DNA from 4 places in the Yersinia sp. KBS0713 genome. Region 4 is predicted to be linked to each of the others. Evidence: predicted binding sites of a transcription regulator. Region 4 holds the regulator's gene; each other region holds the start of a gene.

Region 1 (4,623 bases), 1.2 Mb from region 4:
TTAAAATCGGCGATAAGCTGACATTTAGTGGCGATACGCAATCATTTGAGGCCACTGTGAGCAGTATTCGCCAGGTGGACTGGGAGAGTTTGCGGCCTAATTTCTACTTTATTTTCCCGCCGGGTGCGCTGGATAAGCAGCCACAAACCTGGCTGACCAGCTTCCGCTATCAGGGGGATGGGGAAGCACTGACGCAACTGAATCGCCAGTTCCCGACACTTAGCTTGCTGGATATTGGCGCGATGCTAAAACAGGTCGGGCAGGTGTTACAGCAGGTCAGTCGCGCGCTGGAAGTGATGGTGGTGTTGGTCATTATTTGTGGCACTTTGCTGCTGCTGGCACAGGTACAGGTAGGGATGCGCCAGCGCCGTCAGGAGCTGGTGGTCTATCGCACACTGGGCGCAAGTAAACGCTTACTGCGCGGCACCTTGTGGTGGGAGTTCGCGCTATTGGGGCTGGTGGCTGGTCTGGCGGCAGCTATTGGTGCGGAAGCCGCGCTCTGGGCGTTACAGCGGTTAGTCTTTGACTTCCCGTGGCAGCCTAATTGGGTCATGTGGTGGCTATTGCCGCTGGCGGCAGCGCTGCTGTTATCACTCTGTGGCGGTTGGCTTGGTGCGCGGTTGTTACAGGGGCGGGCTCTATTTCGCAACTATGAGGGGTAGATTTTATTCGCGGGCAGCATGAGTTGCCCGCGAGTTATTAGTTTCCTGCGAATAATTTACAGCTTCGCCTGCGCCCAACGCAGGGCGTTTTGGTACTCTGCGGGCAGCAACGGGGCCAGCTCGGCCAGCGCGGCACTTAATGCTGCGCCATCGGGATCATTCAAATTCAAATGACCCACTTTGCGGCCTTCACGCACCTCTTTTTCGTACCAGTGCAGGTGCACCAATGGCAGCGACAGCCATTGGGTGTTTACCGCCGTGCCAATCAGATTGACCATCGCCGATGGGGTATTTACCACCGGCTTGGGCAGCGGCAAATCCAAAATGGCGCGCAGATGCAGCTCGAACTGGCTGATGGAGGCACCATTTTGGGTCCAGTGACCACTGTTATGCACCCGTGGTGCTAACTCATTGATCAGCAAACTGTCGCCGACCATAAAGCACTCCATCGCCATCACCCCAACATAATTCAGCTCATCCATAATGGCCGCGAGCATCTGTTCCGCTTGTTGCTGTAAGCGGCTATTCGGCTGAGGCAGTGCCACGCTGATGCGCAAGATGCCATCTTCATGCAAATTGTGGGTCAGCGGATAAAAAACTGATTTGCCGTGATGGCTGCGAGCGCCGACCAGCGAAACTTCGCCGGAGAAGTTAATGCCCTGCTCGACAATGCACTCGCCGTAAGCATCGGCGGGTAAGGTATCTTGCTCACCCGCGCGCAAACGCCACTGACCACGACCATCGTAGCCGCCGACCCGGCGTTTCACGATGGCAAGTTCGCCCAGTGAGGCGAAAACCTGCGGCCACTCGCTGGCACTAGCCAATAGTTGCCAAGGGGCAGTGGCCAGATTCAGGCTATCAAGCAGCTGTTTTTGTGTCAGGCGGTCAGCCAGACGCGGGAAAATATCGCGGTTAACAAAGGCGGTATGTGTTGCCAGTTCGCGAGTTAAGGCGGTTTCCGGCCAGCGCTCAATCTCAGCGGTGATCACACTGTGCTGATAAGGCACCGCTTCTGGTTCGGCATCTAACCCCACCGGATAAACGGCAATGCCTAACGGCTCACCCGCCTGGCGCAACATGCGCCCTAACTGACCATTACCTAATACGCAAACCGGCTTCATGCTTCATCCCTCGGATCGGGGTTTTCCAACACTTCGTCCGTTTGGCTTTGACGCCAATTAGCCAGACGGCCAGCTAATTCAGCGTCATGCAGCGCTAATATTTGAGCGGCGAGCAATGCAGCATTCGCCGCGCCCGCTTTACCAATAGCCAGTGTCCCCACCGGAATACCACGCGGCATCTGCACAATGGAATAGAGGCTATCGACGCCACTTAACGCCGCACTTTGTACCGGAACACCTAAAACCGGCACCAGTGTTTTGGCCGCGATCATCCCCGGTAGGTGAGCTGCCCCGCCGGCGCCCGCAATAATGACATGTAAGCCATTGGCATCCGCTTGTTCGGCAAAACTGAACAGTTTATCGGGGGTTCTGTGTGCAGAGACCACTTCGACATGAAACGGAACATTGAGCGTGGTGAGCACGTCGGCGGCGAACTGCATGGTGGCCCAGTCACTTTTGGACCCCATTACGATAGCGATTTTAACCCCGGCTGCATAAGCCGAATCGAGGTTGGCTCCCATGAGGGTAAGGCTCCTGTGATTGCGCAAGCGTCGGCCAGAACGAAGTTAGGTATCGTGGCTGGCGATGAGGGCGTAGAGCATATCATGAGCCAAAGGCGAGGAAAACGGTTGCGTCGCGGCTTTTAGTGGGATTTTGCGGTTTTTTAGTGGTGCGCTAATGATAAATAGCGCCGTGGTTATTGAGCATCAGGCGGTCAAAACGGGAATTTAATCAACTCAACACTTTCAGCCGTGACTTTTACCATCGAACCTTCAACATGCCAGGCACCCAAAACCACCCGATGCGCTGTTGCTGCGGGCAGTGCTACATTATGAACTGCGGGGCGATGAGTGTGGCCATGAATCATCCAACTGACCTGATTCCGCTGAAATGTATCAATGACAGCTTGTGGATTCACATCCATGATGAGTTGCGACTTTCCGCTATTGTTCTGTTGGCTTTGGTTGCGCATATAAGCGGCAATCCGTAAACGAAAGCGCAGTGGCAGCCATAGGAAGAGTTTTTGAATCAGGGGGTTGTGAACTCTGCGCCGAAAATGCTGATAGTCGGCATCATCGGTACATAAAGTATCACCATGCAAAATCACTATTCTGCGGCCATACAGTTCGACGACTTTCTCTTCCGCGAGTAACGTCATGCCGCTTTCAGCCGCAAAGCGTTTACCGAGTAGAAAATCGCGGTTGCCGTGAATAAAGTAGCAGGGTACGCCCTGTTGCTGGAGTGATTTTAATGCAGCGGCAACTTGCCGATACAGTGGCTCGGGGTCATCATCGCCAATCCAGGACTCGAATAAATCGCCCAGGATATATAAAGCATCAGCATGAATAGCATCACGCTGTATAAAATGCAGGAAACCGGCAGTGATTGCCGGCTCCTGAGCGCTAAGATGCAAATCTGCAATAAAAAGCGTGCTCATTAAGTCGCTATTACTCGCTTACAGTAACGCTTTTAATGATGACGTCTTCTTTTGGCACATCCTGATGCATACCGCTGCGACCTGTTGCGACGTTTTTGATCTTCTCAACCACGTCCAAACCCTCGGTAACTTCAGCAAATACACAGTAGCCCCAGCCATCTGGGCGCTCTGAACGGAAGTTCAGGAAGTCGTTGTCTGCAACGTTAATAAAGAACTGAGCAGTGGCAGAGTGTGGATCGTTAGTTCGCGCCATTGCCAGTGTGCCACGGGTGTTTTTCAGACCATTATTGGCTTCGTTCTTGATAGGTGCATCAGTCTCTTTTTGATTCATGCCCGGCTCGAAACCACCGCCCTGAATCATGAAACCATCAATAACACGGTGGAAAATAGTGTTATCATAGAAACCTTTACGGCAGTAGTTCAGGAAGTTCTCAACGGTAACCGGCGCTTTATCCGCGAAGGTGTTGACGACGATATCGCCGTGATTAGTATGAAACGTGACCATAATAATATTCCTGCTAGTGTAATAAGTGTGTTCACAAATGAGTCGTAACCCTTTAGACGGCTCTTATATCATATCTCTGAGATTGAGTCAGCAGTCGCAACACGGCCAATATGGGCGAAAAAGTGCTGAATCACGGGCTGATTTACCGCATAATCTGATGATATCCTGTTATACCCTTGGTCATTGAAGCTGAAGGAGTATTTGCTTGCAGCTTAGCTGCAACCTCAATGACTTTGAGTATCAACCCTGCATACCGCAAAAAAACAACACCACGGAATGTCCCGATGCTAAAGATTTTTAATACACTGAGTCGCCAAAAAGAGGAATTCAAGCCTATCCATGCCGGTAAAATTGGTATGTATGTATGCGGGATCACCATTTATGACCTGTGTCACATTGGGCATGGGCGTACTTTCGTTGCGTTCGACGTTGTTGCGCGTTATTTGCGTTATTTAGGTTACTCGCTGACGTATGTGCGTAATGTTACTGACGTTGACGATAAAATTATCAAACGTGCGATTGAAAATAGTGAAACCTGCGAGCAACTGACCACGCGGATGCTGGCAGAAATGCATAAAGATTTCGATGCATTGAACCTCGAACGCCCCGATTTAGAGCCGCGTGCGACTCACCATATCCCGGAGATAATTGAGCTGGTCGAGCGCCTAATCGCCCGCGATCACGCCTATGTGGCATCAAATGGTGATGTGATGTTTGCCGTGGACAGTGATCCAGATTATGGGCTGTTGTCGCGCCAAGACTTGGATCAGTTACAGGCGGGGGCGCGAGTTGAAGTGGCGGATGTTAAACGCAATCCGATGGATTTTGTGCTGTGGAAAATGTCTAAACCGGGGGAGCCAAGCTGGGAATCACCTTGGGGGGCGGGCCGTCCTGGCT
Region 2 (4,623 bases), 780 kb from region 4:
GAGAGATCCACGCTGAAGGGAAGATGGTTAATGATTATTGTAATCAATTGATGTCCACTCCACGGGAGAATATTGAAGAGAATATTTATGCAACCAATGTATTTATTCATTATTATCAGGATATCGATAAAGCTGTTAAGGATAAAACTCAATTAATATCTGAAGGTTATGCAGCAATTAAAAATATGCTAACCTCTGGCCGTATGACTGAGGAGATGACCAGCATTCCTTTTAATGCTAATGTGCGCTGGCATTTTTTAATGGCATTCCAAAGACATATTGTTAATTCCCTATCTAGCAGAGGGAGAAAAATGATGATTAATTACATGGGTTTTTTAATCCATCATTTAATGAACGACGTGGATGTCAATCAACTTGAAAAACGCATGAGTGAACTGAGTGAGACTTGGAATAGCAAAGTTATGCCTTTGCTCAATCAACACCCCCATATTTTGAGTAACTTTTTTCTGTATAACTTCTATCATCACCAGTTTGCGCTGAATAAAACTGATGAGATTGACAAGGAGTTTTATTCTTATGTCATGGATTTTTTCATTATAAAATCAGTTATCAGTGCTTTTGTCATATACAACAACACGCTAAGTGAAGATGACATAATCAATATTGTTTACTCATACAGTGTTTTCAGAATACACACCAGAAAATCACAGGAGTATTTATTAGGGAAAATAGATGAAATCAATGCGAGTGATAACATTACTTTATTAAATTTGTTGAATTGATTCTACCATAACTATTGGGGCCGTGTGGCCCCTGTTTGGGTATAAATCAAGCACTCTTTATCGATGGCGTTTTATATTTAGCTAAATATTGTGGCTGAAAAATGCACATACGAATCACCGTACGGTATTCACCATTGATAAAGAACTCCTGCTTCAGTTCGCCTTCCACTTCAAAACCTAATTTGCTGTAGATATGAATGGCTTTTTTATTCTCTTTATCCACGATCAGATAAAGTTTGTACAAATTCAGCACAGAAAAACCATATTCCATGGCCAGTTTTGCTGCGGTGCCAGCATGGCCTTTCCCCTGATGGGCGGGGTCGATAATAATCTGAAACTCAGCACGGCGGTGAATATGGTTAATTTCAACTAACTCGACCAGCCCTACTTTTGTGCCCTGACTTTCAATAATAAAGCGGCGCTCACTCTGGTCATGAATATGTTTATCGTAGAGATCAGAGAGTTCGACAAAGGCCTCGTAAGGCTCCTCAAACCAATAGCGCATAACACTGGCATTGTTATCTAACTGATGGACAAACGGCAGATCATCCCGTTCAAGTGGGCGTAAACGGACGCTGCTGGTGGTAGACATGCTTATTCCTCATAGGGCGACAGCGGCTGCTGCCACAACGATTATATACTCTCATGCTTGAAGGTGCAGTGGGAGATCTGCGACTTTGGCGATAACCTGAGCGCGATAATTAGCATAACGCATTAAGAATAAAGCATAAAAAAGGCGCTAACCGCAAAACGGTAGCGCCCTTAATCAATGCACTATTATCTGTTATTGCATCAATCTACTCTTCAGCCGCATAACCTTGCGCAGGTAAGCGCTTGCCATCCAGCCAGGCTGCGTTATCACCCATAGTCAGTCGGCCATCAGTAAACCAATTCACCACCAGCGGATAGATGTTATGTTCCTGAGTTTGCACTCTTTCGATAACATCATCTTCGGTGTCATCACTGAAAATGGGCACTTTGGCTTGCAGAATCACCGGGCCGCCATCCAGCTCCTCAGTGACAAAATGTACTGAAGTGCCGTGTTCCTGATCGCCGTTTTCCAGTGCCTGCCGATGAGTGTGCAGGCCAGGATATTTGGGCAGCAGGGAGGGGTGGATATTCAACATCCGCCCGGCATAGTGCTGCACAAACACGGGGCTAAGAATGCGCATATAACCGGCAAGTACCAGCAAATCAGGCTGATACTGGTCAATGGCTTGGGCCAATGCCGCATCAAAACTGGCGCGGTCAGCAAAGGTTTTGGCATCCAACCCATGGTGTGGGATACCCGCCAGCTTGGCACGTTCTAACCCATAAGCCGCAGGGTTATTGCTGAATACGGCGCTAATCTGGCCTGAAATGCGCCCTTGCTGCTGGGTCTCTATCAGTGCCTGTAGATTGCTTCCTTGGCCAGAGACTAAAACGACAATTTTCATCATCATTACGGATTGATAATAACTTGTTCAGCGCCTTCGACTGCCGCTGCGATCACCCCTATTTTCCAGGCTTTTTCACCAGATGCTGTCAGCAACTCAACGGCACTATCTGCCAGTTCCGCTGGGAGAGCAACCACCATGCCGACACCACAGTTAAAGGTGCGGTACATTTCGTGGCGGCTCACATTGCCAGCTTGCTGCAACCAGCTGAATACCGCAGGCCACTGCCAGCTAGCTTCATCGATAACCGCTTGAGTGCCTTGCGGTAATACCCGTGGGATATTCTCCCAGAAGCCGCCACCGGTCAGGTGAGCAATCGCATGAATATCAAGTTGTTCAATCAAGCTCAGAATAGATTTTACGTAGATTTTGGTCGGTTCCAGCAGATGGTCGGCCAGGGATTTACCTTCCAGCTGTGTCTGTTCTGGATTGGTGTTGCTGACTTCCAAAATTTTGCGAACCAATGAATAACCATTGGAGTGTGGGCCGCTGGCACCTAAGGCCACCAACACATCACCGGGCGTCACTTTGCTGCCATCGATGATTTCAGATTTTTCGACCACGCCAACACAGAAGCCAGCAACGTCATAATCTTCGCCGTGGTACATGCCCGGCATCTCGGCTGTTTCGCCGCCGACCAGCGCACAACCTGACTGTTTGCACCCTTCGGCAATACCGGTAATGACACTGGCGGCAGTATCCACATCCAGTTTACCGGTGGCGAAGTAGTCGAGGAAGAACAGTGGTTCGGCTCCTTGAACCACCAGGTCGTTGACACACATGGCCACTAAATCGATACCGATGGTATCGTGGCGTTTCAGGTCCATCGCCAGACGCAGCTTGGTGCCCACGCCATCAGTGCCTGAAACTAAAATAGGTTCACGGTATTTTTGCGGCAAAGCGCACAGGGCACCGAAGCCGCCCAATCCACCCATGACCTCTGGGCGACGGGTCTGTTTAACCACACCTTTTATGCGATCAACAAGGTCATTGCCGGCATCAATATCTACACCTGCGTCTTTATAGCTGAGAGAGGTTTTGTTGGTCACTGCGAGGTCCCCACGGCGGTTGGCGGTTTAAGCATAGGAAGAAAACGCGACAATTCTAACAGCGCAGGCAAACGTTTGCGAGTAGCTTGTGATATCACGCTGATTTTTAGCTTTCTTGACTTAATAATGATTTTCTATTGATCTGAATCAGGCTATTGATTGTGGCGTTCAAAAAAAAAGGCGGTATAATCTCGCGATTTTTTTGGCCGCCAGTCGCCTAACCAGGAGAAAAATAATGAAGATCGTTGAGGTGAAACACCCGCTAGTAAAACATAAACTTGGTTTGATGCGTGAAAATGATATCAGCACGAAGCGTTTTCGCGAGTTAGCGTCTGAAGTGGGGAGTTTGCTGACTTACGTGGCAACCGCCGATTTGGAAACTGAAAAAGTGACCATCGAAGGTTGGAACGGGCCGGTTGAAGTTGAGCAGATTAAAGGTAAGAAAATCACTGTGGTGCCCATTTTGCGTGCCGGTTTGGGCATGATGGAAGGGGTGTTGGAAAATGTACCGAGCGCCCGCATCAGTGTGGTGGGTGTCTATCGTGATGAAGAGACACTAAAGCCAGTACCTTACTTCCAGAAGCTGGTTTCTAATATCAATGAGCGGATGGCGTTAGTGGTTGACCCAATGCTGGCAACCGGTGGTTCGATGATTGCCACCATTGATTTGCTGAAGAAAGCGGGCTGCCAGAGCATTAAAGTCTTGGTATTGGTCGCGGCACCGGAAGGTATTAAAGCATTGGAACAGGCGCATCCAGACGTTGAGCTATACACTGCCTCTATCGATCAGGGCCTAAACGAACACGGCTACATTATCCCAGGTTTGGGTGATGCCGGTGATAAGATTTTCGGAACAAAATAAACGATGATAGCCGACTCGATAGTCGGCTTTTTTTTGAATAATTTTTAGCATAAATCACACCATTGAAGAGGATAGAGATAATGAGCCGTCGCACCATTGGCGTCAGCGAGCGTCCACCGCTGCTCCAGACGATCCCACTGAGTTTTCAACATTTGTTTGCCATGTTCGGTGCCACAGTTTTAGTTCCTATCCTATTTAAGATTAACCCGGCCACAGTGCTGCTGTTCAACGGCATTGGCACCTTACTCTATCTGTTTATCTGTAAGGGCAAGATCCCGGCTTATCTGGGTTCCAGCTTTGCGTTTATTTCACCGGTTTTACTATTATTGCCATTGGGATATGAAGTCGCCTTGGGCGGTTTTATCATGTGCGGCGTGCTGTTCTGCTTGGTAGCGCTGATTGTGAAAAAAGCCGGCACTGGCTGGTTGGATGTGATATTTCCACCGGCGGCGATGGGGGCGATTGTCGCGGTTATCGGCCTTGAGTTAGCCGGTGTTGCTGCCGGAATGGCAGGACTACTGCCAGCACCGGGG
Region 3 (4,623 bases), 340 kb from region 4:
CATTCAGGCTTTTGGCGGCAATAAAATTAATATTACGCTGGAATTAACCGAGCGCAAATTGATTGTTGCAGATGAGATGACTGACCGATTATTCGCAGAACTCCATGCTCTTGGTGTCTTTATTGCTATTGACGATTTTGGCACCGGACATTCAAGTCTGAGTTACTTGCAGAAGTTTAAAGTCGATTTCTTGAAAATAGACCAAAGTTTTGTCGGCATGATTGGCTCCGATGCGCTCTCAAGTCACATTGTGGGTAATGTTATTGATTTGGCGACCCGACTGGGGTTACAGACGATTGCCGAGGGGGTCGAAAACGACACACAGATGCGTTATTTGCAGGCTCACAATGTTGATTACCTGCAAGGCTATATGTTTGGCCGGCCGATGCCTATGAGCGAATTTGCCAAATATATGTTCCATTAAGAGCTGTTGTTTGATCTGACATATTAAGAAAAATAAAAGGGTACCTGCAAAGGCACCCTTTTACGGTCAGTGACCCGTCATAAAGCACTAATTAGAGCACCGCGACGATAGCTTCACATAGTGGAGCCATGTTGTCCGGCGTCATACCAGCAACGTTGACTCGACCAGAGTTAACCGCGTAAACAGCGAACTCATTACGCAGGCGTAGAACTTGCTCTTTGGTCAGGCCACTGAACGAGAACATGCCATTCTGGTTAATGATAAAGCTGAAATCTTGTTTCGCGCCTTTTTCCTGCAACGTATTCACAAACAACTGACGCATACGGTGGATTCGCTGGCGCATATCGGTCAGTTCTTGTTCCCAAATCGCGCGCAGTGCTGGGGTGCTCAAAATTGTGGCAACTACAGAGGCGCCATGCGCTGGTGGGTTAGAGTAGTTAGCACGGATAACCGCTTTAACCTGACTGAACGCAATATCAGCTACATCGTTGCTGGCTGCAACGACAGTGCAAGCCCCAACACGCTCGTTGTACAGGCCGAAGTTTTTTGAATAAGAGCTGCAAACAATCAACTCTTGATGTGTCGCGGCGAAAATTCGCAGGCCCTGAGCATCTTCTTCCAGCCCTTTGGCAAAGCCCTGATAAGCGAAGTCAAACAGTGGCAACCAACCTTTAGCTACTGACAGTTCAGCCAGTTGGCTCCACTGGGCTTCAGTTGGATCGATGCCGGTTGGGTTATGGCAGCAGCCATGGAACAGCACGACGTCGCCAGCCTGAGCTTCTGACAGGCTATTTAATAGCCCATCGAAATCTAGCGCATGGTTCGCTGCGTCATAATAAGCATACTCAACCACTTCCAGCCCGGCAGCAGCGAAGATATTTTTATGGTTCGGCCAGCTTGGATTACTGACCCAGACACGTTTGGCGCTGGTTTGGTGGGCGATAAAATCAGCAGCGATACGTAACCCGCCAGTCCCACCAGGGGTTTGAGCGGTACGCGCACGTTTATCGGCGATAATGGCGCTCTGGCTACCGAACAACAGTTCCTGAGTGCAACTGGCGAAAGCCGGTAGGCCACCAATATCCAGATAGTTTTTGGTAACTTCGTTTTCCAGCAAATACTGCTCAGCTTTTTTCACGCTGGTGAGCACCGGCGTTTTACCGGTTTCGTCTTTGTAGACGCCGATCCCCAGGTTGATTTTATTAGGGCGGTCATCCGCGCGGAAAATATCGGTCAGGCCCAGAATAGGGTCCGCAGGTGCAGCAGTGATTTTTTCAAACATGTCAGAGGCTTCCATGGCTTAGCGTTAAGCAAACAGAACCATCAGGGTAACGCCAGTTGCGCTCTTTGCCAACCGTTTGCGATAAAAAGAAATGAATGTTGTGAGGCGGGGGGATTCAGGGTGAAAAATCGGCACAATAGAGTCATTGACAGCGGAATATCCCTATATTTTGGCTAAGGATAGAAACAAAAAGGCAGAGCCGAAGCCCTGCCTTTTTTCAACTTATGTCAGCAGATAAACTGCCTGATTAAGTTTAACTTAGAACTGGTAAACCAAGCCAACACCAACAACGTCGTCTGTCATCAGACCGTTAGCATCGGTGAAGTTGTCTTTATCCAGCAAGTTGATTTTGTAATCAACATAGGTGGTCATGTTTTTGTTGAACGCGTAGTAAGTACCAACAGAAACATATTTCAACAGATCATGGTTGTCATCGGTATTGTTGTTCAGGTCCTTACCTTTAGACTGTACATAGCCTAAAGATGGACGCAGACCGAAGTCGAACTGGTATTGTGCGGTGATTTCAATATCACGAGTCTTGTTAGCAACTGAATCATTGCCAAATGGAGTCATGTTTTGAGTTTCAGCATACATTACAGCCAGGTATACGTTGTTTGCGTCGTATTTAGCACCAACGTTCCATGCCTGAGCTTTTTCGCCTTCAGCAAATGTTGGGTTAGTCAGGTGAGCATCTTTCTGCAGGTTAGTACGGTTAGCAGAAGAGAAACCAGCACCGAAGTTCACGCCGTAACCGATATCATAAGTAGAAGAGATACCGAAACCGTCACCGTTCTGAGTAGTCAGGAAGCCATCACGACCAGTTTCGTTTTTGCCTTGATATTGCAGAGCAAAGTTCAGACCATCAACCAGACCGAAGAAGTTGGTGTTACGGTAAGTTGCCAGACCAGTAGAACGGCCAGTCATATAGTTGTCAGAGTTGGAGATTGAATCACCACCAAACACTGGCAGCATGTCGGTCCATGCGTTAACGTCATAGATTACGCCGTAGTTACGGCCGTAGTCGAATGAACCGAACTCAGCAAATTTCAGACCAGCAAAGCCCAGACGGGTTTTGTTGCCTTTGCCTTCTTGAGCTTCAGCGTTGTTAGCCTGAATGTTATATTCCCACTGGCCGTAACCGGTCAGTTGGTCAGTAATTTGGGTTTCACCTTTGAAGCCAAAACGAACATAAGATTTGTCACCGTCTTCGCCTTTGGCATCAGAGAACTGGTGACGCGCGTCAACTTTACCGTACAGGTCAAGTTTGTTGCCGTCTTTGTTGTAGATTTCTGCTGCATTAGCTGCGCCAGCTGCTAACAATGCTGGGATTACTACTGCAAGAATATTGCGCTTCATCATTATTATTACCCTCATTGGTTTTATTCGGACACCTGCCACTGCCGCCAATAATTTTTTTGGAACTATTGTTGAGAGTTTGGTGTCGTCTGTGTCTGAACGCAGTGTTCCATTCGCAGGGCTTATAATCCAGACCGAAAATGCTACCAATTACCTGAATATGTTTCAGTGGGATACTATTTGTTACTAAATGTAAATTTAAGGGAACTTTGTGACTTAGATCTAACTTTAAAAAATGACAAAAGCCAGCTGAGCTGGCTTTTATTTATACAAATAAACATTTTTTTTCGAAATGACGAACTTAGAAGCTGGCATTTCTCGGTGTGCGTGGGAATGGAATGACATCCCGAACGTTCTGAACCCCAGTTACATAGGAGATCAAACGCTCAAATCCAAGGCCAAATCCTGAATGCGGTACAGTGCCGTAGCGACGCAGATCACGATACCACCAATAATCTTCTTTATTGAGGCCCATCTCTTCCAGACGCGCATCCAACACATCTAAGCGCTCTTCACGTTGTGAACCCCCGATGATTTCACCAATTCCCGGCGCCAATACATCCATCGCCGCAACGGTTTTGCCATCTTCGTTCATACGCATATAGAAAGCTTTAATGTCTTTCGGATAGTTTTTAACCACTACCGGTGCTTTAAAGTGTTTCTCAGCCAAATAGCGTTCATGCTCAGAAGATAAATCAATGCCCCAAGAGACGTCATTCTCAAATTTTTGACCTGATGCTTTCAGGATCTCGATAGCGTCGGTGTAGTTAACCTGAGCAAAGTCAGAGGTAACAAAGCGTTGCAAGCGATCTAACGCATCTTTATCTACCCGTTCAGCGAAGAACTTCATATCATCGGCACGTTCGTTCAGTACCGCCTGGAAAACGTATTTCAACATTTTCTCGGCCAAGCCGGCGACATCATCCAGTGAGGCAAAGGCAACCTCTGGCTCTACCATCCAGAATTCAGCCAAATGACGACTGGTATTGGAGTTTTCAGCACGGAAAGTTGGGCCGAAAGTGTAAACCTTAGATAACGCACTGGCGTAGGTTTCACCATTTAGCTGGCCGGACACAGTCAGGAAGGCCTCTTTACCGAAGAAGTCCTCGCTGAAATCGACAGCACCGGTATCAGTGCGTGGCAGATTTTCCAGATCTAAGGTGGAGACACGGAACATTTCACCGGCACCTTCGGTATCTGAAGCGGTGATCAGTGGTGTAGAAACCCAGAAATAGCCATTTTCATCGAAGAAACGATGGATCGCCTGTGCCAAAGTATGGCGAACACGGGCCACTGCACCAATCAGGTTAGTCCGTGGGCGCAAGTGAGCGACTTCACGCAAATATTCGATACTGTGACGTTTTGCCGCCATCGGGTAGGTATCGGGGTCATCAACCCAACCTACCACTTTAATTGCAGTAGCTTGAATTTCAAAACTCTGTCCTTCACCTGGTGAGGCCACCACTGTCCCGGTGACTTCGACTGAACAACCGGTAGTCAGATGCAGCACTTCATCCTGATAATTAGGCAAAGTATTATTCACGACGGCCTGTAACGGGTC
Region 4 (4,623 bases):
TATGCGTTTAATTCTTACGCTGTTTGTGCTGCTGTTTACCCAACTATTCTTAAATTTGGCGCATGCGTCGCCGCAGGCACAGGTGTCGGCGGAGCAAAAGAGAGGTCAGGTCAGCCAAGCCAGCCCTGATGATCGTAAAAAGCGAAAAGCTGATAAAAGTACCAAGAAAGCGAAAATTGCCAGCGCTAAAACTGCCACCGGCAAAACCAGCACCAATAAAACCGCCGTCAGCAGCAATAAAAAGAGCATAGCCAGTAACACAACGAAAGCTCTTAAGAAGAAAGTGCAAGAAATAAGTAAACCCACCATAAAACAACCCAGCAGTGTTAAAAAAACGAATACTAAAACAGCGGCCAACAAAAAAGTGGCGGCGGTCAAAAAAACAGAAAAAATTGCTTATGGTCGGCATCGAAATAAGACTCAAGGTAAAGCTGGCACAGAATTAGTTGCAAATAATAAAATCAAGCTCAGCCCTGCCCATAAAAAGCGCTACCAACATGCGAAGCAAACGGCAATGAGCAAACTGATGAAACAAGTCGGTAAACCTTATCGTTGGGGCGGCACCTCGCCGAATACCGGTTTTGATTGCAGTGGGCTTATTTATTACGCCTATAAAGATGTGATCAGAATAAAAATGCCGCGTACTGCTAACGAGATGTATCATTTACGTGATGCCGCGCCAGTCAAACGTGCTGAATTAGAGAGTGGTGATCTGGTGTTCTTTAATATTGCCAATCGCGGCGTTGCCGATCATGTCGGTGTCTATTTAGGTAACGGCAAATTTATTCAGTCCCCGCGTACCGGCGAAGAGATCCGCATTAGTATGCTGAATAACGACTACTGGCAAGATCACTATGTGGGTGCTCGCCGCGTGGTCACACCTAAAACTATCCGCTAATTCTTCAACTCACAGCCAGCACTGCTGTTGGCTGTGAGTACCCCACTCGCCAAACTTCTGTTATCCCCGTGATCTATCTTGGCTAATGCCAATGCCATACTAATACTGTGGTTATAACTGTCATTTCTGTCGAAAATTGTTAAGATTATACCCACAACAAAAATACAACAATTAAGCTTTTAACCGCTCTTCGCCACATCATGGCCTGCGGCTATTGATGGGATTTGAGGAGCAAACACCCTGAGCAACCCGAAAGGAGAGAGCTATGTCTTTTGAATTACCGGCATTACCTTATGCACAAAATGCACTGGAACCCCATATCTCAGCTGAAACGCTGGAGTACCATTACGGCAAACACCATAATACCTATGTGATTAACCTCAATAATCTGATTAAAGATAGTGAGTTTGCTGACAAAACGCTGGAAGAGATAGTAAAAACCTCCAGCGGTGGTCTCTTTAACAATGCGGCCCAAGTCTGGAACCATACTTTCTACTGGCACTGTCTGTCACCAAATGGTGGTGGTGAGCCGACCGGTAAAGTGGCTGATGCCATTAATCAATCATTTGGTTCTTTTGCTGAATTTAAAGCACAATTTACCGATGCCGCAGTGAAAAACTTTGGCGCAGGTTGGACTTGGCTGGTTAAAAAAGCCGATGGCACGCTGGCGATTGTGAGTACATCTAATGCGGCAACCCCGCTGACGACCACGGATAAACCGTTACTGACGGTGGATGTGTGGGAACACGCTTATTATATTGATTACCGCAATGCGCGGCCAAAATATCTGGAAAATTTCTGGGCGCTGGTTAACTGGGCATTCGTTGAGAAGAATTTAGCCTGAGAAGGCAATAAGCGCGAGACGATGTGTTAGCACATCAAGCAATAATTAAGGGCGGGTAAACCGCCCTACTTTACTATTTTACCGGCAAGCGGCTTAATTAATTCATTACCGCCACGAAGCTAAAGGCAATAATCATCGCCAGCGCACCAACAGTCGTAATCAGCGACATTTTCAGATTGGTATCCATAAAAACTCCTCAGCCGGTCAGTTTGTCGTAGGGAAAAGGCACATAGTTAGTGTGTTAAAATATCTTCCCACAATTCAGAAAAAAAATCTTGTGCTCATTACGCACTTTATAACTTTGAATACCTCTTTCACTTTTCCTCCAGATCAGCCAAAATTCGCAGTTCATAACTGCATACCGACCAATAACGTCCAATAAATACTCTCAGACAACCAGCTGATTCCATTTTCCAGCCAATAACATGCTTCTGTCTGAGTGGTTTCGCGTCTGCAGGCAAACGATTAACATAATACTTACCTACTGTAACAGGTGAGCTTAGGAGTCATTTTTTTTATGGCAACGATTAAAGATGTGGCCAAACACGCGGGTGTTTCCACCACCACCGTTTCGCACGTGATTAACAAAACGCGTTTCGTCGCCGAAAATACTAAGGCTGCCGTGTGGGCGGCCATTAAAGAACTGCATTATTCACCCAGTGCTGTGGCCCGTAGTTTGAAAGTTAATCACACCAAATCAATTGGTTTACTGGCAACGTCCAGCGAAGCGCCCTATTTTGCTGAAGTGATCGAAGCGGTTGAAAACAGTTGTTATAGCAAGGGTTACACGCTGATTTTATGTAACTCTCATAATAATCTGGATAAACAGAAAGCCTATCTGGCGATGCTGGCACAAAAGCGTGTTGATGGACTGCTGGTGATGTGTTCAGAATATCCCGAGCAGTTGCTGGGGATGCTGGAAGATTATCGTAATATCCCGATGGTGGTGATGGATTGGGGGACAGCACGTGGCGACTTTACTGACTCGATTATCGATAACGCCTTTGAAGGCGGCTATTTGGCTGGACGTTATCTGATTGAGCGCGGTCATCGTGATATCGGCGCTATTCCCGGCCAGCTATCCCGTAATACTGGCGGTGGTCGCCATCAGGGCTTTTTGAAAGCCCTGGAGGAGGCCAATATCACGCTGCGTGATGAATGGGTGGTTCAGGGCGATTTCGAACCGGAGTCCGGTTATAAAGCCATGCACCAGATTCTGACGCAAAAACATCGCCCGACCGCGGTATTCTGTGGCGGCGATATTATGGCGATGGGTGCAATATGCGCAGCCGATGAGCTGGGCTTGCGGGTGCCGCAAGATATTTCAGTGATCGGGTATGATAATGTGCGCAACGCGCGCTACTTCTCCCCTGCGCTGACCACCATTCATCAGCCAAAAGAGCGATTAGGTGAAACCGCTTTTGCGATGTTGCTCGACCGTATTGTCAGCAAGCGCGAAGACCCCCAGACCATTGAGGTGCACCCGAAACTGGTCGAGCGACGTTCTGTTGCGGATGGCCCGTTCCGCGATTATCGCCGCTAACTCTCTTCTGCCGGTAGCAAACTCGGCTACCGGCGCGGTTATTTGCTCTCAGTTGCTGGTGTCGTCATGCTGAGTAGCTGATGGGTTGTCATCTTTCAGCCACTCAGCATTTAGCGTGACACTGTCACCCAAATACGCCAGCAACCATGCCAGTGCCGGTGAGTGGTTGTTCTGCTCCCACGTCAGGCAGCATGGGCTATCCGGTAGCGGTTCAGCCAAGCTTAGCGCTGCCAGCCTCCCTTGCGCAATCAGCGGCGAGACCATATGAGCAGGCACCATGCCAACACATAGCCCCGCGCACAGGCAGTCAATCCCCGTCGCCCAGTCCGGTGCCACCAACCGCTGCTGATTATCTAAGGTCCAGGTGTCCCGTTTCGGCAGGTTGCGCGCGGTATCTTCCAGACAGAGTGCGGGGTAAGGCCGCAACTGATCATCGGTCAGTGGCCCGGTTAACCGCGCTAATGGGTGTTCGACACTCACCACACATTGCCAACTTAAAAAGCCCATGTCGCGAAAAACAAACCGCCCTCCGACTGGCACCGCACGCGTGGCGCCGATGGCCATTTCAGCCTGCCCGTCCACCAGCGCATCCCAGACGCCATTGAACACCTCATAACGTACCCGTAATTCGATATCAGGAAAATGTCGATAGAAATCCAGAACTAAGCGGCGGCTGCGCTGTGGTTTGACGATTTTATCCACCACGATGGTTAACTCCCCTCGCCAGCCATTCGCCACTTGTTGGCATTGACGGCGAGTGCCATTCATTTTTTTGATAACATCGCGAGCTTCTTTGATAAAAACGACACCTGCGGCGGTTAATTCTACGTCACGATGACGCCGTTCAAACAGCGGCACCGCCAGCCACTCTTCAAGCTGGCGCACGGTATAACTTATCGCCGATGGCACACGGTGCAATTCTTGAGCGGCGGCACTGAAGCTACCGGTACGTGCGACCGCGTCAACCACATCCAGCGAGTATTCAGACCACATTATCTTCTGCTCCTGTTGCTCATTTATTCAGACATCAAATATTTTGATAGCATGGCGCAAATATTACCGTTTCACAATCGAATCACTCGCCGGATAGAATGCCCCCGCAATAAAATTGCCTGTAATAATACATTTACAATAACAACATATTGACAACAGCAACGCCTGCAACATTTTCACATTGAGAATAAAGAATGAAAACCACCTCTAGCTTCATGTTCTACCTGGCTGGCTTAAGTATGCTGGGTTATCTGGCCACCGACATGTATTTGCCCGCCTTTGGCGCAATGCAACAAGAGCTGCAAACCTCCGCCGGTGCCATCAGTGCCAGTCTGAGCATCTTCC

The links. The regulator PurR, encoded in region 4, represses purine synthesis genes. The targets are predictions, from matches to a motif close to CANGCAAACGTTTGCNTG.
Region 1: a site for PurR is predicted at 2,402-2,419, ahead of purE (5-(carboxyamino)imidazole ribonucleotide mutase). Genes of this name have one in related genera too.
Region 2: a site for PurR is predicted at 3,293-3,310, ahead of purM (phosphoribosylformylglycinamidine cyclo-ligase). Genes of this name have one in related genera too.
Region 3: a site for PurR is predicted at 1,772-1,789, ahead of FFE93_RS08135 (amino acid aminotransferase). Genes of this name have one in related genera too.

The regions. Positions count from the first base shown of each region.
Region 1 is NZ_CP042173.1:3,229,051-3,233,673, reverse strand. It holds gene ybbP (putative ABC transporter permease subunit YbbP) at 1-662, shown strand, start outside; gene purK (5-(carboxyamino)imidazole ribonucleotide synthase) at 719-1,783, opposite strand; gene purE (5-(carboxyamino)imidazole ribonucleotide mutase) at 1,780-2,304, opposite strand; gene FFE93_RS15430 (UDP-2,3-diacylglucosamine diphosphatase) at 2,499-3,221, opposite strand; gene ppiB (peptidylprolyl isomerase B) at 3,232-3,726, opposite strand; gene cysS (cysteine--tRNA ligase) at 4,011-4,623, shown strand, end outside.
Region 2 is NZ_CP042173.1:1,289,223-1,293,845, forward strand. It holds gene fliB (flagellin lysine-N-methylase) at 1-743, shown strand, start outside; gene speG (spermidine N1-acetyltransferase) at 790-1,335, opposite strand; gene purN (phosphoribosylglycinamide formyltransferase) at 1,541-2,182, opposite strand; gene purM (phosphoribosylformylglycinamidine cyclo-ligase) at 2,185-3,228, opposite strand; gene upp (uracil phosphoribosyltransferase) at 3,464-4,090, shown strand; gene uraA (uracil permease) at 4,171-4,623, shown strand, end outside.
Region 3 is NZ_CP042173.1:1,732,604-1,737,226, forward strand. It holds gene FFE93_RS08130 (cyclic diguanylate phosphodiesterase) at 1-424, shown strand, start outside; gene FFE93_RS08135 (amino acid aminotransferase) at 516-1,706, opposite strand; gene ompF (porin OmpF) at 1,965-3,062, opposite strand; gene asnS (asparagine--tRNA ligase) at 3,364-4,623, opposite strand, start outside.
Region 4 is NZ_CP042173.1:2,070,497-2,075,119, reverse strand. It holds gene FFE93_RS09695 (C40 family peptidase) at 2-898, shown strand; gene sodB (superoxide dismutase [Fe]) at 1,164-1,742, shown strand; gene FFE93_RS09685 (YnhF family membrane protein) at 1,840-1,929, opposite strand; gene purR (HTH-type transcriptional repressor PurR) at 2,260-3,285, shown strand; gene punR (DNA-binding transcriptional activator PunR) at 3,334-4,278, opposite strand; gene punC (purine nucleoside transporter PunC) at 4,473-4,623, shown strand, end outside.